DNA from 2 places in the Aeromicrobium sp. MLTX1 genome. Region 2 is predicted to be linked to the other one. Evidence: riboswitches for the same ligand, from Rfam matches in the RefSeq annotation. Region 2 holds a riboswitch; the other holds the start of a gene.
What was found. A riboswitch is a leader RNA that binds a small molecule or an ion and turns the genes downstream of it on or off. The one in region 2 is predicted to bind cobalamin.

Region 1: it holds a riboswitch for cobalamin, as region 2 does, so the genes downstream of both, ACK99Q_RS02465 (energy-coupling factor transporter transmembrane component T) here and ACK99Q_RS12680 (VWA domain-containing protein) in region 2, are expected to answer to the same signal.

Annotation. Positions count from the first base shown of each region.
Region 1 covers NZ_JBKFDN010000001.1:509,889-527,752, forward strand. The annotation lists gene cobT (nicotinate-nucleotide--dimethylbenzimidazole phosphoribosyltransferase) at 1-775, shown strand, start outside; gene ACK99Q_RS02395 (adenosylcobinamide-GDP ribazoletransferase) at 772-1,551, shown strand; gene ACK99Q_RS02400 (DNA-3-methyladenine glycosylase I) at 1,548-2,150, shown strand; gene ACK99Q_RS02405 (bifunctional adenosylcobinamide kinase/adenosylcobinamide-phosphate guanylyltransferase) at 2,285-2,815, opposite strand; gene ACK99Q_RS02410 (sugar phosphate isomerase/epimerase family protein) at 2,850-3,851, opposite strand; gene ACK99Q_RS02415 (Gfo/Idh/MocA family protein) at 3,869-4,993, opposite strand; gene ACK99Q_RS02420 (sugar phosphate isomerase/epimerase family protein) at 4,993-5,856, opposite strand; gene ACK99Q_RS02425 (substrate-binding domain-containing protein) at 5,922-7,031, opposite strand; gene ACK99Q_RS02430 (ABC transporter permease) at 7,106-8,176, opposite strand; gene ACK99Q_RS02435 (ABC transporter permease) at 8,173-9,183, opposite strand; gene ACK99Q_RS02440 (sugar ABC transporter ATP-binding protein) at 9,180-10,700, opposite strand; gene ACK99Q_RS02445 (ROK family protein) at 10,794-11,960, shown strand; gene ACK99Q_RS02450 (hypothetical protein) at 12,049-12,687, opposite strand; gene ACK99Q_RS02455 (ECF transporter S component) at 12,684-13,496, opposite strand; gene ACK99Q_RS02460 (ABC transporter ATP-binding protein) at 13,493-15,094, opposite strand; gene ACK99Q_RS02465 (energy-coupling factor transporter transmembrane component T) at 15,091-16,236, opposite strand; cobalamin riboswitch at 16,310-16,446, opposite strand; gene ACK99Q_RS02470 (hypothetical protein) at 16,454-17,311, opposite strand; gene ACK99Q_RS02475 (hypothetical protein) at 17,308-17,864, opposite strand, start outside.
Region 2 covers NZ_JBKFDN010000002.1:436,234-446,503, forward strand. The annotation lists gene ACK99Q_RS12655 (nitrite reductase) at 1-646, shown strand, start outside; gene ACK99Q_RS12660 (precorrin-8X methylmutase) at 643-1,308, shown strand; gene ACK99Q_RS12665 (precorrin-2 C(20)-methyltransferase) at 1,305-2,807, shown strand; gene cobM (precorrin-4 C(11)-methyltransferase) at 2,956-3,711, opposite strand; gene cbiE (precorrin-6y C5,15-methyltransferase (decarboxylating) subunit CbiE) at 3,708-4,913, opposite strand; cobalamin riboswitch at 4,984-5,130, shown strand; gene ACK99Q_RS12680 (VWA domain-containing protein) at 5,177-7,183, shown strand; gene cobO (cob(I)yrinic acid a,c-diamide adenosyltransferase) at 7,185-7,799, shown strand; gene ACK99Q_RS12690 (cobyrinate a,c-diamide synthase) at 7,796-10,213, shown strand.

The DNA of each region.
Region 1 (17,864 bases), on a different contig from region 2:
GTTCGCGTCCGGCGTGGCCGGCACCTCGGTGCTCGCGCGCCAGCACGACGTGCACCTGCGCGTGCTCGACCTCGGCGTCGACGGCGACTTCCCGGACCTTGACCCGGCGATCGGCGCGTACAAGATCCGCCGCGGCACCGAGCCCTTCCATCTCACCGACGCGATGACCCTCGACGAGGCGCGACGCGCGGTCGAGGCCGGTGCGGCGATCGCCGCCGAGGAGATCGCCGCCGGCGCCGACCTGCTGATCGGCGGCGACATGGGCATCGGCGACACCACCACCGCGGCGGTGCTCACCGCCGCCGTCCTCGGCCTGCCGGCCGTCGAGGTCGTCGGCCGCGGCACCGGCATCGACGACGAGGGCCTGCGGGTCAAGACCGAGGTCATCGACACCGCGCTGCGTCGCGCGCAGGACCGCACGGCCGACCCGATCGACCTGCTGAGCGCGATCGGCAGCCCCGACATCGCCGCGCAGGCCGGCTTCATCAGCGCGGCCGCGCAGGACGGCGTCCCGGTGCTGCTCGACGGCGCGATCGCCACGGCCGCCGCCCTCGTGGCCGAGCGGCTGACGCCGGGCGTCGCCCCGTGGCTGGCCGCCGGGCACCGCTCCACCGAGGGCGCCCAGTGGCACGCCCTGAAGGACCTCGGCCTCGAGCCGCTGCTCGACCTCGGGATGCGGCTGGGCGAGGGCTCGGGCGCCGTCACGGCGGTGCCGCTCGTGCGCTCGGCCGCGCTGCTGCTCTCGGACATGGCGCTGCTCTCCGAGATCCTGTGAGCCGGTTCGGGGACGCCGTCCGGCTGTCGGTCGGCACCTTCAGTGCCCTCCCCGTGCCGCCGCCGCGGCAGGTCGACCGCCGCACCGCCGGCATCGCGGTGGCGGTGGCGCCGCTCGCGGTCGTTCCCGTGGGCGTGCTCGTGGCCCTCGTCGCGTGGGGCGGGCGCGAGCTCGGCCTCAACCAGATCGTCGTCGGCGCGCTCGCGATCGGCGCCGGCGCCTGGGCGACCCGCGGGTTCCACCTCGACGGGCTCGCCGACACGGCGGACGCGCTGGCCTCCTCCTACGACCGCGAGCGGGCGCTCACCGTCGCTCGGCTCGGCGACGTCGGACCCGCCGGGGCGGCGACCCTCGTGCTGGTGCTGCTCGCGCAGGCGGCCGCCGCCGGCACGCTGATCGTGTGCTGGGAGCGAGGCTTCGTGGCCGTCGGCGTGCTGTGGTGCCTCGCCCGCGCGGGCGCCACCGCGGGCCTGCGCCGCGGGGTGCCTGCCGCCCGCCAGGACGGCATGGGCGCCACCTTCGCCGGCAGCGTGAGACCGCTCGCGCTCACCACGGTCTGGCTCCTGGTCGCCGTCGCCGGCGCCGCGGTCACGGGCCTCACCGACGCCTCGGCGATTCAGGGCCTGTTCACTGTCGCGGCCGCGCTGCTCGTGGTCCTGCTGCTGGTCGCCCACGTCTCGCGGCGCCTGGGTGGCATCATCGGCGATGCGGTGGGCGCCTCGGTCGAGGTCGCCCTCGCTGTCCTCCTGATCGGATTCTCGGCGGTGATCGCATGACCTTCCTGGGCCCCGATGGCGAGCCTCGCTGCGACTGGGCGGGCGGCGCGCCCGGCTTCGTGGAGTACCACGACACGGAGTGGGGCTTCCCCGTCGCCGACGACGTGCGGCTGTTCGAGAAGTTCTGCCTCGAGGGGTTCCAGTCCGGGCTCTCGTGGCGCACGATCCTGGACAAGCGCGAGAGCTTCCGCGCGGCGTTCGCGGGCTTCGACCTCGACACCGTGGCCGGGTTCGACGAGTCCGACGTCCTGCGGATGCTCGCCGACGCCGACATCGTGCGGCACCGCGGCAAGATCGAGGCCGCGATCAACAACGCCGCCCGCGCGCTGGAGCTGGTCGAGTCCGAGGGCTCGCTCGCCGCGTTCGTGTGGCGTCACGAGCCCGACCCCACCGAGATCCCCGAGCCGCAGTCGCTCACCACCTCGCCCACGGCGATCGCGCTGTCGAAGGACCTCAAGAAGCGCGGCTGGAAGTTCGTCGGCCCGACCACGGTGTTCTCGTTCATGCAGGCGATGGGCCTGGTGAACGACCACGCGCACGACTGCGTCGTGCGCGCCCGCGTCGCCGCCGCGCGCGACGCCTTCACGCCTCCGGCCTGAGCGGGGCCCGACGCGCGCCGACCCCGGGCCACTTTTGGAACGCGTTGAACGCTTTCGTCGCGCGAAAGCGTTCAACGCGTTCCAAGAGTGGAGAGCGGGCGGGCGCGGGCGGGCGCGGGCGGAGCCGGCGCGGGTCAGAGGCGCAGGACGCGGCCCGCGACGACGAGCAGGACCTCGTCGCAGTCCATCGCGAAGCGCTGGTTGACCTTGCCGAGGAGGTCGCGGAAGAGGCGACCGGAGCGGTGCTCGGGCACGACGCCCCAGCCGACCTCGTTCGTCACCACGACGACGTCCTCCCCGTGCGCGGCCATGGCCTGCGCGGCGCGCTCGACGCGCAGCCAGAACTCGGGCTCCCAGTCGTCGAGGGTCTGGTCCCAGCCGTCGAGCTCGCTGACCAGGGCGGTCACCCACGTGCCGAGGCAGTCGATGATCACCGTGTCGTCGGTCATCGCGATCGCGCGCTCGAGGTCGGCGGTCTCGACCGTCTTCCAGTGGGCGGGACGCCGGCTGCGGTGCGCCTCGACCCGGGCCGCCCAGTCGGGGTCGAACTCCGGATCGGGGGCCGGACCGGGGGCGATGTACGTGACGTCGGGGGCCGCGACGACGAGCGACTCGGCATGGAACGACTTGCCCGAGCGCACGCCTCCGGTGATGAGGGTCCTCACCCTCGCAGCCTAGTCCCGTCCGGTGCCGCGACGGTCAGCCCTGATCGAACACGGAGTCGAACGAGGCGGTCGGCGGCTCGAAGTCGAAGCGCTTGAGGAACTCCAGCGCCTCCGGGGCGCCGCGGAGGCGGTCCATGCCCGCGTCCTCCCACTCCACCGAGATCGGGCCGTCGTAGCCGATGCGGGCGAGTGCGCGGAACGCGTCCTCCCACGGCACGTCGCCGCGACCCGTGGAGACGAAGTCCCAGCCGCGGCGCTGGTCGCCCCACGGCAGGTGCGAGGAGAGGATGCCGTTGCGGCCGCCGCCCATCCGCATCCGGATGTCCTTGCAGTCCACGTGGTAGATCCGGTCGGCGAAGTCGCTGATGAACGCGACGGTGTCGATCCCCTGCCACACCATGTGGCTGGGGTCCCAGTTGAGGCCGAACGCCTCGCGGTGGCCGATCGCCTCCAGCGCCCGCACGGTCGACCAGTGGTCGTAGGCGATCTCGGACGGGTGCACCTCGTGCGCGAACCGCACGCCGCACTCGTCGAAGACGTCGAGGATCGGGTTCCAGCGGTCGGCGAAGTCCTGGTAGCCGGCCGCGATGCGCTCGGCGGGGACCGGCGGGAACATCGCCACGTACTGCCAGATCGACGAGCCGGTGAAGCCCACCACCACGTCGACGCCCATCCGCTGCGCGAGGCGTGCGGTGTGCTGCATCTCCTCGGCGGCCCGGCGGCGCACGCCCTCGGGATCGCCGTCGCCCCACACGCGCGGGCCCACGATCGAGCGATGCCGGTCGTCGATCGGGTCGTCGCACACCGCCTGGCCCTTCAGGTGGTTCGAGATCGCCCAGCAGCCGAGGCCGTGGCGGCGCAGGATCTCCAGGCGCCCCTCGACGTACTCGTCGTCGTCCCAGCGCCAGGCGTCGAGGTGCTCGCCCGACACGGCGATCTCGAGACCGTCGTACCCCCAGCGCGCCGCGAGCTCCGCGACCTCCTCGAGGGTGAGGTCGGCCCACTGGCCCGTGAAGAGGGTGAAGCGCTTGCCCATGGTGTCTCCTTCGATGATCAGGATCGCGCGAGCTCGACGGCGCCGCGGCCCGCCACGGCGCTGCGCTCGATCGCGTCGAGCACCCGCTGGACGGCGAGCCCGTCCTCGAACGACGGCGTGGGGTCGACGCCCGCGCCGATCGCGGACAGGAACCCGGCGGCCTGCGTCGTGAACGTGTGGTCCCATCCCAGCACGTGGCCCGGCGGCCACCAGGCGGCCAGGTGCGGGTGGTCGGGCTCGGTCACGAGGACGCGCGTGCGGCCCTGGCCGGTGTCGACCCACAGCTCGTTGAGGCGCTCGAGGTCGAAGGCCACCGAGCCTCGGGAGCCGTAGACCTCGATCTGCAGCGCGTTCTTGCGGCCCGCGGCCATCCGGCTGACCTCGAGGCTGACCACGGCGCCACGGCCGGTGCCGAGCAGCGCCCACGCGGCGTCGTCGACGGTCACGTCCTCCGGGCCGGCGGGACCGGGGCGCGACCCGACGAAGGTCTCGAGGCGGCCCGAGGCGCTCTCGATCTCGTCGTCGAGCAGGAAGCGGACCTGGTCGACGACGTGCGAGCCGAGGTCGCCCAGCACGCCGGACCCGGCCTGCTCCTTGCGCAGCCGCCACGTCATCGGCGCGTCCGGGTCGACGAGCCAGTCCTGGAGGTAGGACGCGCGGACCTGGCGCACCTCGCCGATCCGGCCCTCCGCGATGACCTCGCGGGCGAGCGCCAGCGCGGGCACGCAGCGGTAGTTGAACCCCACCATCGAGCGCACCCCGCGCGATCGTGCCTCCTGCGCCGCGGCGACGAGCTCGACGGACTGCTCGATCGTGTTCGTGAGCGGCTTCTCGACCACGACGTGCTTGCCGGCGCGCAGGGCGGCCAGCGCGATCTCGTGGTGCAGGTGGCCGGGGGTGCAGACGTCGACGACGTCCACGTCGTCGCGGGCCACCACGTCGCGCCAGTCGGTGGCCCACTCGCGCCAGCCCAGCTGGTGGGCGGCGCCGCGCACGGCGGACTCGTCGCGACCGACGAGGACCTGCTGGGCCACCGCGGGGAGGCCGGGGTGGAAGGCGCCCACGTTGCGCCAGGCGTTGGAGTGGGCCCGGCCCATGAAGGAGTAGCCGATGACGGCCACCCGCAGCTCGCGCGCGCTCATCACGCCGCCTCCGTCCGGGTCAGGTCGCGCAGGAACGCGAGGCCGTCGCGGGCGAGGTCGTCCTGCGTGGGGGCGAGGGGACGCCAGATCGAGGCGGCCGTCGCGATGGAGGCGTTCTCGGCCGTGAAGCTCTCGATGACGAGCGGGCCGGTGTGCCCGACCTCGTCGAGGGCGGCGATCAGGGCCGGCCAGTCGGTCTGGTCGCCTCCGGGTGCACCGCGGTCGCTGCCGCAGACCTGGACGTGCACGAGGTGCTCGCCGGCCGTGCGAACCGCATCCGCACTGGACCGCTCCTCGATGTTCAGGTGATAGGTGTCCAGGGCGAGGCCCAGCGACGGGCCGAGCAGGCCGTCGAGTCCCTCGAGCGCCTGGGCCACGGTGTTGACGAGCGAGGTCTCGTAGCGGTTGAGCGGCTCGATGCCGATCCGCACGCCGCGCTCGGCCGCGTGCTCCACGACCGGCGCGAGGTGCTCGCGCCACTGCGCGTAGGCGGCCCGGCGCTCGTCCGGGGTCATCCGCCACGTGCGGCCGGTGGCCGCGTAGAACGGTCCGCAGACAGCGGCGGCCCCGATGCCGGAGGCGAGGTCGACGCAGCCACGCAGGTAGTCCTGCGTCGCCGCGACCGCCGCGCCGTCGGCCTCGACGAGGTCGCGCCCGGGCGCCATGGCCCCGACGACGAGCGGCACCAGCCCGGTGCGCTCCAGCACCGGCCCGACGACGTCCGGCGTCAGGTCGCCGAGTCCCTCGAGCGGGAGCTCGACCGCGTCGAAGCCGAGCGCCGCGACGTGCTCCAGGCGGGCCTCCACCGTGGCGTCGGTGAGCGGGGACTGCCAGACCCACGTGTTGATGCCGATGCTGCGCACAAGAGCTCCTGTCGAGAGGGACGGGGTGGGCCGGGTGGCGGCGGGTCGCCGCCACCCGGTCACGGTCAGCGGTCCTGCCAGGCCTGCGGGAAGCCCGGGAGGTCCTCGCCGCCGAACTTGGCGTAGTGCCCGTCGGGCATGCCGTCGTTCGCCTTCAGGTAGTCCGCGCGGTCGTCCTCGGTGATCGGCGACTGGGGCAGCACCCACTCGGTCGGCACCTCCTCGCCCGCGAAGATCTTCTGCACCGCCAGCAGCGGGGTGCGCCACTGGAAGTTCGAGTAGACCGGCGCGAGTCCGGTCAGGCCGGTCTCCTCCCACTTGCGCAGGAAGCTCATCTCGTCCTCACCGGTCATGACCGGGTAGTCCTTGCCGGCGTCCTCGAAGGCCTCGATCGCCGCGACCGCGCCGTCGCCGGCGTCCATCCAGACGCCCTTGATGTCGTCGGAGTTGATCGCGTCGGTGATGATCTGCTTGATCTTCGTCGGGTCGGCGTCCGTGAACTGGTCGTCGGCCTCGATGTCGTTCTCCTCGAAGATCTTCTCGGCGGCGGCCCAGCGGGTCTCCAGGACGTCGACGCCGGGCAGGATGCGCAGCGCGACGACCTTGTCGCCCTTCTCGAGGTTGTCGACCAGGAACTCGGCCGTGTCGATGCCCCACGCGTAGCCACCGATCGGGTGGATGAACGACGTGGCGCAGTCGGTGTCGACGCCACGGTCGAACACGACGACCGGCTTGCCCGTCTCACACGCGCGCTCGACGGCCGGCGTCATGGCCGCGGTCGAGTTCGGCGAGATGATGAAGGCGTCGCAGTTGCCCTCCTTGATGAAGTAGTCGATGTCCGCGATCTGCGTGTCGTCGGAGTCCTGCGCGTCGCGGGTCTCCATCTGCGAGACGACGCCCTCGTCCTGGAGCACCTTCAGCTGCTGCTGCATCGTGATCCAGCCGGTCTGGCGCCACGGGTTGCTGATCGAGGCGTTGGCGAAGCAGACCTTCTTGGCGCCCTCGGACTTGAACTTCGACGTGTCCGTCATGTCACCGTCGATGTACTGGAGCCACGGCGTCGCGGCGTCTCCCTCGAACGTCGCGCTGCGCTGCTCGTTCTGGCGGTCGAAGTCCGCCTGCACGAACCACTCGGTGTCCTTCGAACCCGAGTCGTCGTCGCCCGCGTCGGACACGTCGTCCGTGCTACAGGCAGCGAGTACCAGGACGGCCGCGGCCGACACGAGTACCCCTCTCATCGATGCTCGCATCAGTTCTCTCCTGTCGTATCGCCCGTCGCGGGCTGGGGTGGGGTGGGTGGAGAAGTCACGGAGGGTCGCCGGCGGACCGCGCCCTGCCACGCGCGGCCGGCCAGGGCGACCGCCGCGATGATGATGAGTCCCTGCACGGTGTCGCGCCACGTGGACTCGATGCCGAGGCTGGTCAGCAGCACGAAGAGCAGCTCGAGGGCGAAGGCGCCCGCGGCCGCCGAGAGCACCCAGCCGCGGCCGCCGCCGAGGACGACGCCGCCGAGGACGACCGCGGTGATCGCGGCGAACTCGTAGCCCGAGCCGACCGACGGGTGGACGCCGGCGTAGCCGACCAGCAGGATGCCCGCGACGGTGGCGGACAGCGACGAGATCATGAACGCGCGCGTCTTGGTCCACCACAGCGGCGTGCCCGAGTAGCGCGCGGCGTCGGGGTTGTCGCCGGCGGCGATGAGGGTGCGGCCGAAGGGCCGGCGCATGAGCCACACCGCGAACGCGGCCGCGGCGATGAGCACGAGCAGCGGGTACGGGATCGTCCCGACGAGCGGCACGTCCTGGATGCCGCCGCGGCCGATCTCGCGGAAGCGGTCGGACGGGTTGCCGGTGGCGGCGCCGCCGGTGACGTAGCGGACGAGTCCGGTCAGCGACAGCATCATGCCGAGCGTCACGATGAAGCTCGGCACCCGCAGCAGCGTCGTGGCCAGGCCGTTGACGAGCCCGATCAGCGCGCCGACGGCGAACATCAGGAAGAGGCCGGGGACGATGTTCGCCTCGTCCTGGCCGATGACGTTGCCCGCGAGCACCACCTGGGCCGCGATGACCGCGCCCATCGACAGGTCGAACTCCCCGCTGACGATGACGAAGTACTGCCCCATCGCGGCGATGGCGATCGGCGCCGTGCGTCCGGCGAACCGGATCAGCGTGTTGCCGTCGGCGAAGCTCGGGTTCGACACGAAGATCGCGAGGAGCAGGGCGATCACGAGCAGGAAGACGCCGCCGCCGGGGGTGGCCAGGGCCGCGAGGGACCGGCGTCCGAAGCTGGTCTCGTGGACGGGCAGCACGCGCGTGGTCATCGGGCCACCTCCGTGGTCGGGGCGGGAGCGGCGGACCCGAAGCGCTCGGGCCTCCGGTCGATCTCTCGGCGCGCGTAGACGGCCACCGCGACGACGATGACGATGCCGCGCACGACGTCCTTGAGGAACGGGTTGAGCTCCATGACGCCCATGACGTTGTCGAGGACGGCGAAGATGCCGACGCCGGCGATCGTGCCGACGATGCTGCCCTTGCCGCCCGCGAGCAGCGTGCCGCCGAGGACGACGGCCGCGATCGACATGAGGTCGTAGCCGCCCTGCGAGCCGACCGTCGGCTGGCCGACGCCGAGGCGGGCGAGCAGCAGCAGGCCGGCGAGCGCCGCGGTCACCGAGCAGATGACGTGCGCCGCGATGATCGGCACCTGGGTCCGCACGCCCGACATGCGCGCCACGTCGGCGTTGCCGCCCACGGCGTAGAGGTGGTGCCCCAGTCGGGTGCGGCGCAGCATCAGGACGGCCAGGCCCGCGCACGCGAGCATGATGAGCGTGGCCACCGGCACCGGTCCGATGCGGGTCGCGTCGAGCAGCCGGAAGGCGTACGGCGCCGAGCCGTGGCTGCCCTGGTAGTTCGAGCCGAGGTAGCCCGAGACGACGAGGCCCGTGCCGAGCGTCGCGATGAAGCCGTGCACGTTCAGCAGGCTGACGATGAGGCCGTTCACGAGGCCGAACACGACCGCGACGGCCAGCGCCGCGACCACGCCCAGCACGATGTTCGAGGTCTGGCCGGCCATGATCCCGCCCGCCATCACGCTGGAGAGGCTGACCACGAACGGCACCGACAGGTCGAGCGAGCCCGCCAGGATCACGAGGGTCTGGCCGATCGCGATCAGGCCCAGGATCGTCATCGTCGTCAGGACGTTGTCGATGTTGCCGACGCTGAAGAAGTTGCGTCCCTCGATCGCGGTGATGATCGAGCCGACGACCACCGAGATCAGCAGGACGATCCACACGATCATCGTGGAGTCGAGTGCAGCGAGCCGAGCCCTCATGAGGCCACCTCCTCGTCGAGGCCGGCGGCGAGCGACAGGATCGACTCCTCGTCGGAGCCTCCGGGCCGCTCCCCCGCCAGCCGGCCGTCGCGCATCACCAGCACGCGGTCGGACATGCCGATCACCTCGGGCAGCTCGCTGGAGACCATGAGCACCGCGACGCCGCGGGCGGCGAGGCTGCGCATGACCTCGTAGATCGCGTGCTTCGCGCCGACGTCGATGCCGCGGGTGGGCTCGTCGAGCAGCACGACGCGCGGGTCGGTGGCGAGCCAGCGCGCCAGCACGACCTTCTGCTGGTTGCCTCCGGAGAGCAGCTGGGCCTCCTGGCTGAGCGAGCGCGCCGAGACCGAGAGCGAGCCGAAGAGGTCGGGGACGTCGCGGCGGACCGCGTCGGTACGGCGGGGGAAGACGGCGCGGACGACGCCCAGCGCGTTGTCGAGCAGCGACTGGTGCAGCGCCAGGCCGGTGGCCTTGCGGTCCTCGGTCACCAGCGCCAGGCCCGAGCGGATCGCGCGGCGCGGCGAGCCGATCGGCGTGACGGTGCCGTCGATCGCGACCTCGCCGCGGGTGAGCGGCTCGATGCCGAAGATCGCCTCGAGCAGCTCGGTGCGACCCGAGCCCTGGAGTCCGGCGATGCCGACGATCTCGCCGCCGCGCAGGGTCAGGTCGATGCCGTCGACGTAGCCGTTGCCGGCGCCGCGCAGCTCCAGCCGCGGCTCGCCGACGGTGGTGCCGGGGACCGGATCGGGGAAGAACGAGTCCATGGGGCGGCCCACCATGAGGCGCACGAGGGTCGCCTCGTCGAGCTCGGCGGCGGGGCGCGTGTCGACCTGGCGGCCGTCCTTGAGGACCGTGACGTTGTCGCACAGGTCGAGGACCTCGCGCAGGCGGTGCGAGACGTAGACGATGGCGACGCCGCGCGAGGTCAGCTCGCGCACGATGCGGTAGAGCAGCTCGACCTCGTGGTCGGCCAGCGCGGCCGTGGGCTCGTCCATCTGGATCACGCGGGCGTCGAAGCTGACGGCCTTCGCGATCTCGACGATCTGCTGCTCGGCGACCGAGAGGGAGCGGACCCGGCGCGACGGGCGCAGGCCCTCGATGCCCAGGCCCCGGAGCAGCTCCCCGGCCTGGCGCTCCATCCCGCGGGTGTCCACGAGTCCGCGACGGCGCGGCTCGCGGCCGAGGTAGATGTTCTCGGCGATCGTCCGCTCGGGCAGCAGGTTGAACTCCTGGAAGACGGTGGCGAGCCCGGCGCGCTGCGCCTGGACGGGATGGGTGAACGCGACGGGCTCGCCACCCAGCTCGACCGACCCCGAGTCCGCGGGATGCACGCCCGCGAGGATCTTCATGAGGGTCGACTTGCCGGCGCCGTTCTCACCCACGAGTCCGTGGACCTCGCCGGGGACCAGGTCGAGGTCCACGCCGTGCAGCACCGGGTTGCCGACGAAGGACTTCGTCACGGCGCGAACGCGCAGCACCGGCGGGGTCCCCCGCTCGTTCAGGACAGCGTCGTTCACAACTGCACTGTGACACAGATCTCCACTTCTGTCGAGAAGTCGGCAGAAGTTGTGCGCTGGACGTTCAAAAGACGGAGTGGTTGAATCACCACCGTGAAGACCAGCGACGTGTTCGCCCTGCTCCAGCGCGAGGGTCGGCCCATGACCCGCGCGGAGCTGGCGGAGTCGACGGGCCTGGCCCGCTCCACCGTCGCGTCCCGCGTGGACCTGCTGCTGCGCCTCGGGCTCATCACCCCCTACGGCGGTCGGAGCTCCACCGGCGGTCGTCCCCCGTCACTGCTCGCGGTCAACACCGCCGCGCGCGTGGTCGCCGCGATCGACCTCGGCGCCCGTCACGCCCGTGCCGCGATCGTCGACCTGTCCGGCACCGTGCTGGCCCAGGAGCGCCAGGACCTCGACATCGCCGACGGCCCCGTGCCCGTGCTGACCTGGGTCACCGCCACGATCGAGCGGCTGCTGCTGGAGACCGAGCGTCCGCTGAGCGACCTCGCCGGCATCGGCATCGGCCTGCCGGGACCCGTCGAGCACTCCACGGGGCGCGCGATCAACCCGCCGATCATGCCCGGCTGGGACCGCTTCGACGTTCCGCAGTTCGTCCGCGGCTCGTTCGAGGTGCCCGTGCTGATCGACAACGACGTGAACATCATGGCGCTGGGCGAGCAGGACACCCAGTTCCCCGAGATCGACGACCTCATCCTCATCAAGGTGTCCACCGGCATCGGCGCGGGCATCATCGCCGGCGGCGAGCTCCAGCGCGGGGGGCAGGGCACCGCGGGCGACATCGGGCACATCCGGGTGTCGCGCGGCAGCGACGTGGTGTGCCGCTGCGGCAACGTCGGCTGCCTCGAGGCGCTCGCGGCCGGTCCGGCGATCGCGCGCGAGCTCGGACGGCCGGGGGTCACCGAGGCGACCGACGTGGTCGAGCTCGTCCGCGCCGGCGACCTCGAGGCCATCCAGGCCGTCCGCCAGGCGGGCCGCGACATCGGCGACGTCCTCGCGATGATCGTGAACTTCATCAACCCGTCGGTCGTGGTGATCGGCGGTGCGCTGGCCGAGGCGGGCGAGCACCTGATCGCCGGCATCCGCGAGGAGGTCTATCGCCGGTCGCTGCCGCTGGCCACCGAGCACCTGAGGATCGTGCCGTCGGTCAGCGGCGAGCAGTCCGGCGTCCTCGGCGCCGCGGCGATGGCGATCGGCCACGCCCTTTCCCCCGAGGCGATCGAGCAGGCCAGCGCCGAGCTGCTGGCCGCCGCCGACTGAGTCCCCCGCATCACCGAGATTTGCTCCAATTTCGACGTTTCAACCTGCCTGAAAGGTAGAAATCGGAGCACATCTCGGGACGGGCGGGTCAGCCGCGGCGCCGGCGGCCGACGACGAAGGCGGCGACGGCGACGAGCAGCGCGGCGGCGATGGCGATCGGCAGGGCGACGGCCGCGAGCGGGGTGTCGTCGACCTCGGAGTCCGCGGCGTGGTCGTGGTCGGCGACCTCGGCGGCGGCGCGCGTGTCGGCGCTCGCCGGGGCGTCGACCTCGACGGTCTCGCCGTCGGCCATCAGGTGGTACTTCAGCGCGATGAAGTCGCCCTCGGCGACCTCGTACTCCTGCAGGCCCACCGAGGCGTAGCCCCAGTCCTGGTCCTCCTTCGCCACGAGGAACGCCCAGTAGCCGGGGCCGTTGAGCGCGTTGCCGCACTTCTCCTGCTCGGGCGTCGGCTGGCCCTCGATGCGGCACACCATCGGCATCGCGGCGGTGGTCTCCTCGGTCTCGACGCCCACGGCATCGAGCACCTCGAGGCCGGTGTCGCCGGCGGCGTCCTTCGCGCAGAGCACGCGGTCCTCGCCGTCGAGCGTGCCGAACTCCAGCACCACCGGGACGTCCGAGGCCGCGTCGCAGGACCCGTGGTCCTCGGCCGACGCCGCCGTCGGCAGCGCGATCACGCCGGTCGACAGCAGGGTGGCCGCGGCGAGGCGGGCGAGCAGGCTCTTCATGTGGACTCCTTGGAGAGGTAGCGGGCACGCCGGGCGGCGCGCCGCAGCGTGGCCAGGACGGCGGGGCCCAGGAACACGACCAGCAGCGCGTTCGTGATCGCGCGGCCGAGGTCCCAGCCCCAGAACGAGGTGAGCAGGGTGAAGACGAGGAAGCGCTGGAGATTCTCCAGCACGGGGTCGCCGGGCACCATCGCGAGGGAGTCCTCGGCGCCGGGGATCGCGATGCCCAGGGTGAACGGCCACGAGGACAGGTTCATCAGCAGCCCGTACGCGAACGCCGCGACCACCGTGTAGGCGGCCAGCACCGCGATCTCGGAGCGGCCCGACACTCGTCGCGGCAGCAGGCCCGCGCCCATGCCGACCCAGGCGGCGCAGAGCATCTGGAACGGCAGCCACGGACCCACGCCGGAGGTCAGCAGCGCCGACGCGAACAGGCTCGTGCAGCCCAGGACGAAGCCGAAGCCCGGCCCGAACACGCGCCCGCCGAGGATCAGCAGGAAGAAGATCGGCTCGACGCCGGCGACGCCCGCGCCCAGCGGCCGGACCGCCGCGTTGATCGCGCTGAGGACGCCCAGCATCGCGAGCGCCTTCGAGTCGAGACCGCCCTCGGAGAGCTCGGCGACGACGACGAGCACGACCACGGGCATCAGCGCCATGAAGATGAACGGCTGGTCGACGCGCGTCTGACCCTCGGCCGGCGTGAAGATCAACGGCCACAGCAGCATGATCAGGCCCGCGACGCTGGCGGCCGCCAGCACGAGGGCCGACCGCGGCGTGATCGGGACGGCGGTGTGCCGCGGCGAGGTCACCGAACCACCTCCGACGGCAGCGCGGCGGCGACCTCGTCCACGGTGAGCCAGTCGCGGCCGAGCACCTTGGAGACCTGCGGGGCGAACGCGGGCGACTCGGCCAGCACCGACCGGACCGGGCCCCGGGAGACGACCTCGCCCTCGGCCATCACCACCACGGTGTCGGCGACCGAGGCGACGAACTCGACGTCGTGGCTCGAGACGATCACACCCCGTCCCTCGGCGGCGAGGTCGTGCAGGATCGCCGCCAGCGCGGCCTTGCCGGGGTAGTCCAGGCCGCGCGTGGGCTCGTCGAGCGCGACCACCGCGGGCTGCGCGGTGAGCACGATGGCCAGCACGAGCGCGAGCTTCTGACCCTCGGACAGGTCGCGCGGGTGGCGGTCGCCGGGGATGCCCGGGGCGAGACGCTCGAGCAGCGCGCGGCACGTGCCCGTCGCAACGCCGGACTGGTCGTCGGCGGCGGCGCACTCGCGGTCGACGGTCTCGAGGTAGAGCAGGTCGGCGGCGGTCTGCGGCACGAGGCCGACGAGCATGCGCGCCTCGGACGCCCGCACGGCGCCGGGATCGACGCCGTCGACGTCGACCACGCCGTCCACGCGGTCGCCCGTGCCCTGGACGGCCCACAGCAGGGAGCTCTTGCCCGAGCCGTTGCGGCCCATCAGCGCGACGACCTCGCCGTGGCCGACCTGTAGGTCGACGTCGTCGACCGCGGTGAAGCGGCCGTACTGCACGGTGATCCCGCGCGCCCGCAGCGCCGGCGGGCGCTCGAACGGCACGTGCACGGGCGGCGGCCCGAGGCGCGCGGCGAGTGGCTTGACCCGGCGCCGGGCCTCGCGCACCGAGAGCGGCAGCGGCTGCCAGTCGGCGAGCCGGCCGAGGTGGACCAGCGGCGGCGCGACGGGCGCGTCGACCAGCAGGTCGGCGGTCTCGCCGATCCGGACGCGACCGTCCTCGACCACGGCCAGGCGGTCGGCGAACGGGACGACCCGCTCCATGCGGTGCTCGGCGACGACGACGGTGAGCGCGAGGTCGTCGACGAGGCGCGCGATCGTGGCGAGCACGTCCTCGGCCGCGGTGGGGTCGAGGGCCGAGGTCGGCTCGTCGAGCACGAGGACCCGCGGGTGCATCGTCAGCACCGAGCCGATCGCGACGCGCTGCTGCTGGCCTCCGGACAGCGAGCGCACCGAGCGGCGGCGCAGGTCGGCGATGCCGAGCAGGTCGAGCGTCTCCTCCACGCGTCGGCGCATCGTCTGCGGATCGAGCCCGAGGTGCTCCATCCCGTAGGCCAGCTCCTCCTCGACCACGTCGGCGACGAAGCCCGAGACCGGGTCCTGGGCGACGTAGCCGACCAGGTGCGCCAGCTCGCGCGGCGGCCGCCCGAGGATCGAGGCGCCGTCGACGTGGATGTCGCCGGCGAGGGTGCCGCCGGTGAAGTGCGGCACCAGCCCGTTGAGCATGCCGAGCAGCGTGGACTTCCCCGAGCCGGTGCGGCCCGAGACGAGGACGAGCTCGCCCTCCTCGACCTCGAGGGTGACGTCGCGCAGGGTGGGCCGCGTGGCGCCCTCGTACCAGAACGAGACGTCGTGGAAGCCGATCACGCGTCGTCACCTCCGACGTGGTCGTGGGCGGAGGGGGCCTGCGGCGCGACGAAGACGGGCAGGATCCCGATCGCCACGACGGCCAGCGACAGGACGCTCACGGGCGGCCAACCCGGCACGCTCGGGTAGATCACGGCGATCTGCTCGGTGGACAGCAGCTTGAGTCCGACCGCCACGGCGAGGCCCGAGCCCGCGGTGAGGTACTCCGCCACGTGCCACCGCTGCGGGCGGTAGCGGGTGCGCTGCACGCGGCGGCCGGCCGACCGCAGCGCCAGCACGGCGAACACGAGGCCGAGCGCGAGCATCGGGTACGACAGGATCCGCGGCGCGGTGCCGTCGAGGTAGCCGTACGTGCCGACGCTCAGCCCGAACAGGCCCACGAGCATGAGCACGCCGGTGGCGAACCGGTCGCGCTGCGAGGCGGTGCCGCTGCGGCCGTAGCCGCGCGCGTCCATGCCCGCGGCGAGCGTCATCGACCGGTCGAGGGCGTCCTCCAGCACGGGGATGACGATGCGGTGCATCGCGCCGGTGCCGCGGCTGGCGTCGCCGCGCAGCTTGCGGGCGCGGTTGACCCGGCGCACGCTCTCGGCCAGCTGGGGGAAGACCGAGACCGCGACGACCAGCGCGGCGCCGACCTCGTAGAGGGCCGGCGGGGCCGAGGCGAGCAGACGCTTCGGGTTGGCCAGGGAGTTCGCGGCGCCGACGCAGATCACGAGCGTGGCCAGCCGCATGCCGTCGTACAGGCCGACGAGGACCTCGTTGACCGTGACGTCGCCGAGCAGCTGGATGCCGCGAGCCACCTCGGGCAGGGGGATCTCGGGCAGCGCGAACAGGACGGGATCGCCCGGGGCCGAGCCGCCGCCGAGCAGGATCCGGAAGACGACGCGCATGACCACGATGACGACGCCGAAGTACAGGTAGTACCGGAACGACAGGGCCCACGGCGCGTCACCACGGCACGCCGCCACGACGAGCGCCGCGATCGCGACCGTGACCAGCAGCAGGAACGGATTGAGGGTGAACGAGGCACCGGCCGCGAGCCCCAGCGCCCACAGCCACCAGGCGCCGGGATGCAGCTCGCGCCGGGCGCGTCCGGTGGCGGCCGGCGGGCGGGTGGGGGCGGGGTCGACGACGGCGGTCATCCGGTCCCCTCCCCACGGGTGGGGGCGAGGTCCACGAGGGGCGGTTCGCCCACCCGTCGCTGCTCGACAACATCTGGTGGCGGCGTCCCGGCGCGGGTTCCCGGCTCGCACCACCCGGACGGGCGGGGCTGACGGTTGCGGCACAGCACCGGAATCGCACCGGTTTCCCCTGCGCCGGACGTTGGTCCAACGTCAGGAGTCTACTCGCACCGAGCCCTCAGCCCGCCCGGCGGCGGTACCAGACGACTCCTCCCGCGGCCCCCAGCACGACGACCACGGCGGCCGCTGTCGCCAGGGCGGCGCCCGAGGTCGATCCCGACCCCTCGGCGGCCGTCGGCTGCACCGCGGGCGCGCCCGCGACGTCGTCGTCCGTCCCGGCCGAGGCCGAGGGAGCCGACGCGCTCGGGGTGGCGGTGGAGGCGCTCGTCGACGGCGTCGGCGTCGAGGCGGACGGGGTCGCGCCGGCCGACGCGCTCGCCGTGGCCGAGGGAGCCGAGGAGGCCGGGCCCCCGGCTCGCGTCGAAGGCGTCGACCGCTTCGGAGTCGACGCCTTCGACCCCTGCTCCTTCGAGCCCGGCTTCGGGCTGGCGGACGTGGGGCGCGAGGTCGCGCGGGTGGGCTCGGGCGCCGCCACCGGGGGCTTGACCGAGGGCCACGTCCGCGACGAGGAGTCCTGGAACACGAACGCGACCGACCCGCCCTGCGGCACCTTGAGCGCGCTGACGCCCAGGCTCGAGTAGGTCCAGCTGCCGCTCGTCCCGTCCGACCAGAACAGGCCCCAGTAGGCGTCCACGGGGGACGCCTCGAGGCACGGGTCCGAGGCGGGCGCGCCGTCGACCCGGCACACGAAGCCGGGGGCGCGCGACGCGAAGGTCAGCTGGTGCCCCGCGTCGGCGAAGTTGCTCGCCGCGCGTCCACCGCCGTCGGCGTCGCAGCCGACGCTCGACCCGACGACGACCGTGACGCCCTTGCCGCCGGTGCACGCGGCGGCGTGCGCGGGGGCGCTGAGCGCCGCCGGCCCGGCGGCGACCCCGAGGAGGGTCGCCGCCAGGAGGCGATGGACGAGTCGGCTCACTTCACGACCCGGAACACCCGCACGCCGTTGCGCTCGGCGTAGGCGCCGCGGACGATCACCTTCGCGGTGCCGACCTTCTTGCCGACCTTGAGGCGGTACGTGTAGCTGCCGGACTTCGACGCGACGCCGCGCTTGACGAGCTTGCCGCGGTAGTAGACGCGCACCGGCTCCCCGGCGACGAGGCCGCGGACGACGACCTTCTGCACCTTGGCGCGGCGCACCTTCGACTTCGAGGACACGCGCAGCTTCTTGGCGGCCAGGACCTGCACCGAGGAGGTGGCGACGGCGCGACCCGTGGCGTCGCCGATGACGACCGCGCGCTTCGCGGTGCCCTTCGGGGCGCGCAGCGCGAACGTGGCGCGACCCCCGGCGGGCACGACGGCGCGGTCGGAGCTGCCGCCCGAGACGCGGGCCGTGCTGCCCCAGCCGGCGGCCAGGCCGCTGGCGGTGACCTTCAGGGTGCTGCCCGAGCGGACGTACTTCGGCACCGACACGGCGGCCTTCGGAGCGGAGAGCAGCGCGAGGGCCGGCGCGGCCTGCGCCGAGGCGCGGA
Region 2 (10,270 bases):
CGTCGACGCCGTGATGGCGACCGGCCTGATGCCGTCGGCCTCGCACGAGCGGGTCCGCAACGTCATGGCCTCGCCGCTCACGGGCCTCGTCGGAGGCCGCGCCGACCTGCGACCGGTCGTGCGCGAGCTGGACGAGCGCCTGTGCGCCGACCCGGCCCTCGCCGCGCTCGCCGGTCGCTTCCTGTTCGTGCTCGACGACGGGCGCGGCGACGTCGCCGAGCGGGACCTCGACCTCGGTCTCGTGGCCGTCTCGGCGACCGAGGTCCAGCTCCGCGCCGGCCGCTCGGCGTGGGGTCCGACGGTCGCCGTCGCGGAGGCCGCGGAGGCACTAGTGGACCTCGCCCGGAGGTTCGTCGAGGCCGCCGGCGCGCAGCCCGAGTCGCCGTGGCACGTCGACGAGCTGCCCGGTGCGGGAGCCGGTCTCCTCGGGCAGGCTCACGACCGGCGCGACGAGACCCGGGTGTCGGCCGAGCCCCCACCGCTTGGCAGGATCACGCAGGACGACGACCGGCTCGCGCTGCACCTGGCGGCACCGGGCGGTCGTCTCGACCGGCGCCTGATGGACGAGGTCCTCGCGCTGGGCGCCCCGCACGTCGTGATCACGCCGTGGCGCACCCTGATCGTCCCCGACCTGGAGAACGCATGACCCTCGCCCCACCCGCCCGCCGGTACGCCTACGAGACCGACGGCGCCCAGATCTACGTCGACTCGTTCGCCACGATCCGCGCCGAGGCCGACCTGTCGGGCGTGCCCGCGGACGCCGAGAAGGTCGCCGTGCGGATGATCCACGCGTGCGGTCAGACCGACCTCGCGCGCGACCTCGTGATCCACCCCGGCCTGGTGTCAGCCGCCCGCTCGGCGCTCGAGTCGGGCGCGCCGATCCTCACCGACGCGCACATGGTGGCCTCGGGCGTCACGCGCGCCCGGCTCCCCCGCGACAACGACGTCCGGTGCCTGCTGCGCGACGAGCGGGTCCCCGACCTCGCCCGGGCCTGGTCGACCACGCGCTCGGCCGCCGCGGTCTCGCTGTGGACCGAGCACCTCGAGGGCGCCGTCGTGGCGTTCGGCAACGCCCCGACGGCCCTGTTCCACCTGCTCGAGCTGCTGCGGGACGGTGCCCCGCGTCCCGCCGCGATCATCGGCACGCCCGTGGGGTTCATCGGCGCGGCCGAGTCGAAGCAGGCGCTGATCGACCTCGCCTCCGACGTGCCTGGACTCGACGTCCCGTACCTCGTCGTCACCGGGCGCCGCGGCGGCTCCGCCATGGCCGCCTCGGCCCTCAACGCGCTCGCCCAGGAGCGCGAGTGACCGGCCGGCTGTACGGCGTCGGCGTGGGCCCCGGCGACCCCGAGTTGATCACCCTCAAGGCCGCCCGCCTCATCGAGGCCGCCGACGTCGTGGCCTACCACCAGGGCGTCGGCAAGCAGTCGAACGCGCGCCGCATCGCCGCCGGCCTGCTGCGCCCGGGCGTCACCGAGGAGGCGCTGGTCTACCCCGTCACGACGCAGGTCAGCGACCATCCCGGCGGGTACGCCGGCGCCATGGCCGACTTCTACGCCGACTGCGAGCGTCGGGTCCGCGAGCACCTCGCCGCCGGCCGCGACGTCGTCGTCCTGGCCGAGGGCGACCCGATGCTCTACGGCTCGTTCATGTACCTGCACGACCGGCTGAGCGACGCGTTCGAGACGCACGTCGTCGCCGGGGTTCCGGCCTTCGCGGCCGCGACCGCGACCACCGCGCTGCCGCTCGTGCGCCAGACCGACGTGCTGACCGTCCTGCCCGGGACGCTGCCGGAGCCCGAGCTGGCCCGGCGCCTCGCCGACACCGACGGCGCCGTGATCATGAAGCTCGGCCGAACGTTCGCGAAGGTGCGCTCCGCGCTCGAGCAGGCCGGCCGCATCGAGGGATCCTGGTACGTCGAGCGCGCCTCGATGGAGGCCGAGCGCGTGCTCCCCGTGGCCGACGTCGACCCCGAGACCGTGCCGTACTTCTCGATCGTGCTCGTTCCGGGCGACACCCGCCCCGGAGTCGCCCGCTACGAGAGCCCGGCGCCCGAGGCGGTCGCGCCCGCCCTGGACGCCGAGGTCGTCGTCGTGGGGCTGGGCCCCGGGCCGGACGCGTGGCTGTCGCCCGAGGCCACCCAGGTCCTGGCCGAGGTGGGGCACGTCGTCGGCTACGGCCCCTACGTCGAGCGCGTCCCTCAGCGGGCCGGCCTCGTGCGTCACGCGTCGGGCAACACGGTGGAGGTCGACCGCGCTCGTGACGCCCTCGAGCTGGCGCTGGCCGGCGAGCGCGTGGCCGTCGTGTCGGGCGGTGACGCCGGCATCTTCGGCATGGCGTCGGCCGTCTTCGAGGCCGCGGAGGACCCGCGGTACGCCGACGTCGCCGTGCGCGTCGTTCCCGGCATCTCGGCCGTCCAGGCCGTCGCCGCACGCGCCGGAGCGCCCATCGGCGCGGACTTCGCCGTCATGAGCCTCTCCGACCGGCTCAAGCCGTGGGAGGTCGTCGAGCAGCGGCTCCGCGCGGTCGCCGCGGCCGACCTCGTCCTCGCGCTCTACAACCCGCGGTCGCGCTCGCGCACCGAGCAGGTGGCGCAGGCGCAGGCGGTGCTGCTGGAGCACAAGTCGCCCGACACCGTGGTGGTCGTCGGACGCGACGTCGGCCGTGCCGAGGAGAGCTTGGTGGTCACCACCCTCGGCGACCTCGATCCCGAGACCGTCGACATGAAGTGCCTGCTGCTGATCGGCGCGTCGTCCACGCGGGTCACGCCGACCGGCCGCGTGTGGAGCCCGCGCTTCGTGGAATGACGGGTGAGCGGTGAGCTGGCAACCCCACGAGGTCTCCATGAGGTTGCTCAGTCACCGCCGCCCCAGCCGCCCGCGTGACCGGTGAGCTGGCAACCCTACGAGGCCCGGATGCGGTTGCTCGCTCACCGCTGCCCCAGCAGAGGTGCTCCTAGGGGCGCAGGCGATGCTCGCGGCTGGCCGCGTAGAGGAACGACTCGCCGCCCCGGACGTCGGGAGCCAGTGCCGGCCCGACGAGGATCACCGCGGCCTGGCGCAGTCCGGCCGCCTCGACCTGGTCGGCGATGTCCGCGAGCGTGCCGCGCAGTACGAGCTCGTCGGGCTGGGTGGCCTTCGACACCACCGCGACGGCGCAGTCGGCACCGTAGTGCCCGGCCAGCTCGGCGGCGAGCTCGCGCGTGCGCGTGATCCCCAGGTGCAGGGCGAGGGTCGCCCCGGTCGCGGCGAACGCCGCGAGCTGCTCGCCCGCGGGCATCTGCGTGGAGCGTGCCTGGGTGCGGGTCAGGACGACGGACTGTGCCAGCTCGGGCACGGTGAGCTCGGCGCCGACGATCGCGGCGGCGGCGGCGTAGGCGGGCACGCCCGGCGTGACGTCCCACGCCACCGAGGCCGCGTCCAGCCGGCGCGCCTGCTCGTGGACGGCCGAGTACAGCGACGGGTCGCCCGAGCACAGCCGCACCACCTCGAGCCCCTCGCCGTGGGCATCGACCAGCTCCGCGGTGATCTCGTCGAGGTCGAGGTGCTGCGTGTCGACCAGCCGGGCGCCGTCGCGACAGTGAACGAGGACCTCGGCGTCGAGGTAGGTGCCGGCGTACAGGACCACGTCGGCCCGCTCCAGCAGCCGCACGGCACGCAGGGTCAGCAGGTCGGCCGCGCCGGGTCCGGCGCCGACGAAGTGGACGGTCATGAGTCTCCCTTGACGATGGACCACTGACTGACGGCACGGGCGGGCGTCCAGCCGGTGAAGGTGCCGAGCGGCTCGGCACGCTCGACGTGGAGGCGGACGAGCTCGCCGCCGTGACGACGGTACCGATCGAGCAGGACGGCCTCGGTCTCGGCCGTCACGGCGTGGACGACGAGCCGGCCACCGGGCCGCAGCGCCGTCCAGCAGGCGTCCAGGACCCCGTCGACCGTCGCGCCACCGCCGACGAAGACCGCGTCCGGCCGCTCGAGGCCGGTCAGCGCGCCCGGCGCGTCGCCCTCCACGACCTCGAGGCCCGGGACGCCGTGAGCGTCCGCGTTCCGGCGGACGAAGGTCGCCCGGTCGGCGCGTGACTCGATCGCGATCGCCCGGGCGCTGGGCCACGCGCGCATCCACTCGACGCCGATCGAGCCGCTGCCGGCGCCGACGTCCCACAGCAGCTGGCCGGGCGCGGGCGCGAGCCGGGCGAGGGCACTGGCGCGCACGTCGCGCTTCGTGATCTGGCCGGCGTGCTCGAAGGCGTCGTCGGGCAGCACACCGCCGACGGCCCAGCCGGGTCCGGTGCCGCGGACCTCCACGGCCAGCACGTTCAGGCGCGGCGACGTCTCGTGCCACGCGTCGGCCGTGCCCTCGATCCGGCACTCGTCCGCACCGCCGAGGCTCCCCAGCACGACGAGGCGCGAGGCGCCCCACCCGAGGTCGGTCAGCAGCGATGCGACGGCCGCGGGGCTCGACTCGTCGCTCGACAGCACCAGCAGACGACGGTGCGCGGACAGGGCGGGGACGACCAGCCGCACGTCCCGCCCGACGACGCTCACGACGCCCACCGACTCCGCGCGCCAGCCCATCCGGGCGCGCGCCAGCGCCACCGACGACACCGCCGGCACGATCGTCACGTGGTCGGTCCCGAGCAGCTCGATCAGCGTCGTGCCGATGCCCGAGACCAGCGGGTCGCCGGACGCGAGCGCGACCACGGGACCCTCCGCCGACGCCACGAGATCGGGCAGTCCCTCGCGCAGCGGCGACGGCCACGCTCGACGCTCCTGCCCCGGAACCACAGGCACGTCGTCGAGGTGCCTGGCGCCGCCGAGTAGCGTCCGCGCGCCCTCCACGAACGCCCTCGACGAGGCCGGCAGTCCGTCCCAGCCGTCGGCACCGATGCCGACCACGGTCACGTGCACGCTCATGGTCGAGGACCCTAGCCCGGTCGTCCCGGCCACCGGGCCCCCTGCCCGGGGCGCGACGGATGCGTCTAGGGTGATCGCGAAGGTTCGAGGTGCCCCACGGCCGTTTGGCCACGGGGAGAATCTGGGAAGCCGGTGAGAATCCGGCACAGGGCCCGCTGCGGTGACTCAGGCACAGACCTGGGAAGTCCGAAGACCGGCCTCGATCCGACCCGGGGCGCAATCCGCGTCCCGGACCGACTTGGCAGATCGAGCGGGAGCCCTACATGCCAGCGCAGTATCCGTTTTGTGCCGTCGTCGGCTCCGACGACATGACCCTCGCCCTCACCCTGGTCGCGATCGACCCGCTCATCGGCGGCGTCCTGGTCCGCGGGGAGAAGGGCACCGCCAAGACCACCACGGTCCGCGCCCTCGCCGAGGTCCTCCCTGCCGTGCGCGCCTACGAGGGCGACCGGTTCTCGGTCGATCCCACGGACCCCGACGCGGTCTCGCCCGACGGCCCGTTCGGCGCCGCGACGCCGGTCGTCGAGCGCCCGGTCCGGCTCGTCGAGCTGCCCGTGGGCGCGAGCGACGACCGGGTCACCGGCTCGCTCAAGCTCGACTCGGCGCTGCGGGACGGACGCGTCGAGCTCGAGCCCGGCCTGCTCGCGCGCGCCCACCGCGGCCTGCTCTACGTCGACGAGGTCAACCTGCTGCACGACCACCTCGTCGACCTGCTGCTGGACGCCGCCGCCACCGGCCGCGTCAGCGTCGAGCGCGACGGGGTCTCCGCCGAGCACGCCTCGCGATTCGTGCTGATCGGCACCATGAACCCCGAGGAGGGCGAGCTCCGCCCGCAGCTGCTCGACCGGTTCGGCCTCACGGTCGAGGTGGCCGCGCCGCGCGATCCGGCCCTGCGGGTCGAGGTGGTCCGCCGCCGGCTCGCGTTCGACGCCGATCCCGAGGGCTTCGCCGGCCGCTGGTCCGCCGAGCAGGACCTGCTGCGCACGCGTCTCGCCGACGCCCAGGCACGCGTCCGCGACGTCCTCCTCGACGACGAGACCCTCACCACGATCGCCGAGATCTGCGCCGCGTTCGACGTGGACGGGCTGCGCGCCGACCTCGTGACCGCCCGCACGGCCGCGGCCCACGCGGCGTGGCAGGGCCGCACGCACGTCACCCGCGAGGACGTCCGCGTCGCCGCTCGTCTCGCGCTGCCGCACCGGCGCCGCCGCAACCCGTTCGACGAGCCCGGCCTCGACGAGGACCGGCTCGACGACCTGCTCGGCTCCGACGAGCCCGACCCCGGCCCGGACGGACCGGACGACGACGGTCCCGGTGGCGACGGTGGCTCGGACGACTCGCCGCCCGACGGCACCCCGCCCGAGACTCCTTCGCAGGAGCCCTCCGACTCGCCCGAGGACGAGCGCCGTCCCGCCCCGGCCGGTGCCGGATCGGTCGCGTCCGCGGGCGAGCCCAGCCGGGCCCGACTCCTCGTCGTGCGCGGCACGGGCGAGGGCCAGTCGGGCCGCCGTTCGCGGGCCCGCACCGCGCAGGGCCGCGTCGCCGGCGTCCGTCACGACGGCGGGTCCACCGGTCGCCTGCACCTGCCGGCGACGATCACCGCCGCGGCACCGCACCAGGTCGCCCGGCGCGGACTGGCCGACGGCCGGGGGCTCGCGCTCGACGTCTCGGACCTGCGCCGCGCCGAGACCGTCGGCCAGGAGTCGAACCTCGTGCTGCTGTGCGTCGACGCCTCCGGCTCGATGGCCGCGCGCCGCCGGATGGAGCAGGTCAAGACCGCGGTGCTGTCGCTGCTGCTGGACGCGTACCGCCGCCGCGACAAGGTCGGCCTCGTGACGTTCCGCCAGCACGACGCCGAGATCGTCCTGCCGCCCACGGGGTCGGTCGAGGTGGCGTCCCGGCGCCTCGCGGACCTGCCCGCCGGTGGCCGCACGCCATTGGCCGAAGGACTGCACCGGGCCGCCGAGGTCGTCCGCCGGGAAGCGCTGCGCGACCCGTCCCGCCGCCCGCTGCTCGTGGTCGTCACGGACGGGCGTGCCACGTCCGGGCCGGACGCCCTGGCACGAGCCCATCACGCCGCGCGCCACGTCGCCGCGGCCGGGATCCAGAGCGTCGTCGTGGACTGCGAGTCCGGGCGCTTCCGCCTCGGCCTGGGCTTCGAGCTCGCCACCCACCTCCGGGCCGAGCACGTGCCGCTGGGCGAGGTCACGGCCGACGGCCTCACCGGCGTCGTCCACGCCGCCACCGCTCCGCGCGAGGGGGTGGCCTGACATGCCGCAGGGTCAGCCCCTGGTCGTCCCCGACGACGGCCTCACCACCCGCCAGCGCCGCAACCGCCCGTTGCTCATGGTCCACACCGGCAACGGCAAGGGGAAGTCGACCGCCGCGTTCGGCCTCGCCATCCGCGGCTGGAACCAGGGCTGGGACATCGGCGTCTTCCAGTTCGTGAAGTCCGCGAAGTGGCGCATCGGCGAGCAGACCGTGCTCGAGCGCCTCGCCCGGCTGCACGAGGAGACCGGCGAGGGCGGTCCGGTCGAGTGGCACAAGATGGGCTCGGGCTGGTCATGGAGCCGCAAGGGCGGCACCGAGGCCGACCACGCCGCCGACGCCGCCGAGGGCTGGGCCGAGGTCAAGCGCCGTATCCTGGCCGAGCGCCACCGCCTCTACGTGCTCGACGAGTTCACCTACCCGATGCAGTGGGGCTGGGTGGACGTCGACGACGTCGTCGAGACGCTCGCGAACCGCCCCGGCAGCCAGCACGTCGTCGTCACCGGACGCCGCGCCGACCCCCGACTCGTGGAGGTCGCCGACCTCGTCACCGAGATGACCCACGTGAAGCACCCCATGGACGTGGGCCAGAAGGGTCAGCGGGGCATCGAGTGGTGACCCTGCCACGGGTCCTCGTGGCAGCTCCGGCGTCGGGGCACGGCAAGACGACGATCGCGACCGGCCTGATGGCCGCGCTCGCCGCCCGCGGGCACGTCGTCTCCGGTCACAAGGTGGGCCCCGACTACATCGACCCCGGCTACCACGCGCTCGCGACCGGTCGTCCGGGCCGCAACCTCGACCCGCACCTGACCGACCCGTCGCTCATGGTCCCGCTGCTGCTCCACGGGGCGCGGGGTGCCGACCTCGCCGTGGTCGAGGGCGTGATGGGTCTGTTCGACGGCCAGATCGGCGGGGACGGTTTCGCCTCCTCGGCCCACGTCGCCGCGCTGACCCGCACGCCGGTCGTCCTGGTCGTCGACGTCTCGCACGCGTCGCGCAGCATCGGCGCGGTGGTCCACGGGATGGCCACGTTCGAGCCGGGCGTGACCATCGCCGGCGTCGTGCTCAACAAGGCGGGCTCGCCGCGGCACGCCACCGAGGTCGTGCGGGCCGTCGAGCGCACGGGCGTCCCCGTGCTCGGCGTGCTGGGGCGCGACCAGGGCGTCAGCGCACCCTCGCGCCACCTCGGGCTGGTGCCGGCCGCCGAGCGTGACGAGGCCGCGGCCGCGCTCGACCTCCTCGCCGAGCAGGTGACGGCGGGCCTCGACCTCGACGCGATCCTCGACGTCGCGCGCACGGCTCCCCCGCTGACCGAGGACCCGTGGAGTCCCGCGGACCACGTCACGCGGGTCGCCGAGGACTCCCCCGTGGTCGCCGTCGCGGCCGGTCGTGCCTTCACGTTCCGGTACGCCGAGACCACCGAGCTGCTGGAGGCCGCCGGCTGCACGGTCGTCCCGTTCGACCCGGCCCACGACCGCCGGCTGCCCGACGGCACGCGCGGGATCTACCTCGGCGGCGGCTTCCCCGAGGTGCACGCCGCCGCGCTCAGCGCGAACGCGAGCCTGCGCGAGGACCTGCGCGCGGCGGTCCTGGACGGCGTGCCGACGGTGGCCGAGTGCGCCGGCCTGCTCTACCTCTGCCGCTCGGTGGACGGCCACCCGATGGTGGGCGCGCTCGACGCGGACGCCGTCATGACGCCGCGGCTCACCCTGTCGTACCGCCGCCCCACGCTGCACGGCGACCAGCTGCTCGGCGCCGCCGGCACCGAGGCGACGGCGCACGAGTTCCACCGCACGACCGTGACGCCCGTGCACGGCGACCGCCCGGCCTGGTCGGTCGACGGGCGCGCCGTCGGGTTCGCCGGACCGACCCTCAGCGCCTCGTACCTGCACCTGCACTGGGCCGGCCACCCGCGGCTGGCCCAGTCGTTCGCCGAGGCCGTGTCGGTCGCGAGCCCTCACGCCGGCGCCGTACCGGTCGACGCGCCGGCGCAGAAGACCTCGACGACCGAGCGGCTCGTCGACCCGCTGCGACACCACGGCGACGCCGAGCTGGGCGACGGCCTGGTCGACCTCGCCGTCAACGTCAGCCGGCTCCCCCGACCGGACTGGCTCGAGCGTGCCCTCGCCGAGGGCGTCGCCGCCTCCACGTCCTACCCCGACGCGACCGCGGCCCACGCGGCCGTCGCCCGCCGTCACGGCCGCGAGGTCGAGGACGTGCTCGTCACGGCCGGTGCCGCCGAGGCCTTCCTGCTGATGGCCCGCGCCCGCCCGTGGCGTCGACCCGTCGTGGTCCATCCCCAGTTCACCGAACCCGACGTGGCGCTGCGCTCCGCGGGGCACGACGTCACGCACGTCGTGTGCCGTGCCGAGGACGACTTCGCCCTCGTGCCCGACGCCGTGCCCGAGGACGCCGACCTCGTCGTCGTGGGCAATCCCACGAACCCGACCGGACGCCTCCACCCGGCCCCCGTCCTGCGCGCGCTGTGCCGGCCGGGTCGCGTCGTCGTGGTCGACGAGGCGTTCATGGACTTCGTCCCGGGCGAGACGCAGAGCCTGGCCGCACACCGCGTCCCCGGCCTGCTGGTCGTGCGCAGCCTCACCAAGCTCTGGTCGATGCCGGGGATCCGGGCCGGCTACGTGGTCGGGGACCCCGCCGTCGTCGCCGACCTGAAGGCCCAGCAGGCCCCGTGGTCGGTCAGCACGCCCGCCCTGCACGCCGTCGTGGCCACCACGGGACCGGAGGCGCTGCCCGAGACCCACGGACGCGCCCGCCAGGTGGAGGTGCACCGTCGTGTCCTCGTCGACGGGCTGGCCGAGCTCGGCGTGCCCACCGCGGCCTCGTCCGCGCCGTTCGTCCTGGCGCGCGCCGGGACGGGCGTCCACGCGCGCCTGCGCGATGCGGGGATCGCCGTCCGCCGCGCCGACACGTTCCCAGGCCTCGACGACGGCTGGGTGCGCCTCGCCGTCCGCGAGCCCTCCGTCACCCGCCACCTGCTCACCACGTGGGGAGTCCACACCGCATGCAGCTGAACGCCACCGGCCTGTCCGTCCTCGTCCTCGAGGGCGCCGAGCACGCCGTCCCCACCG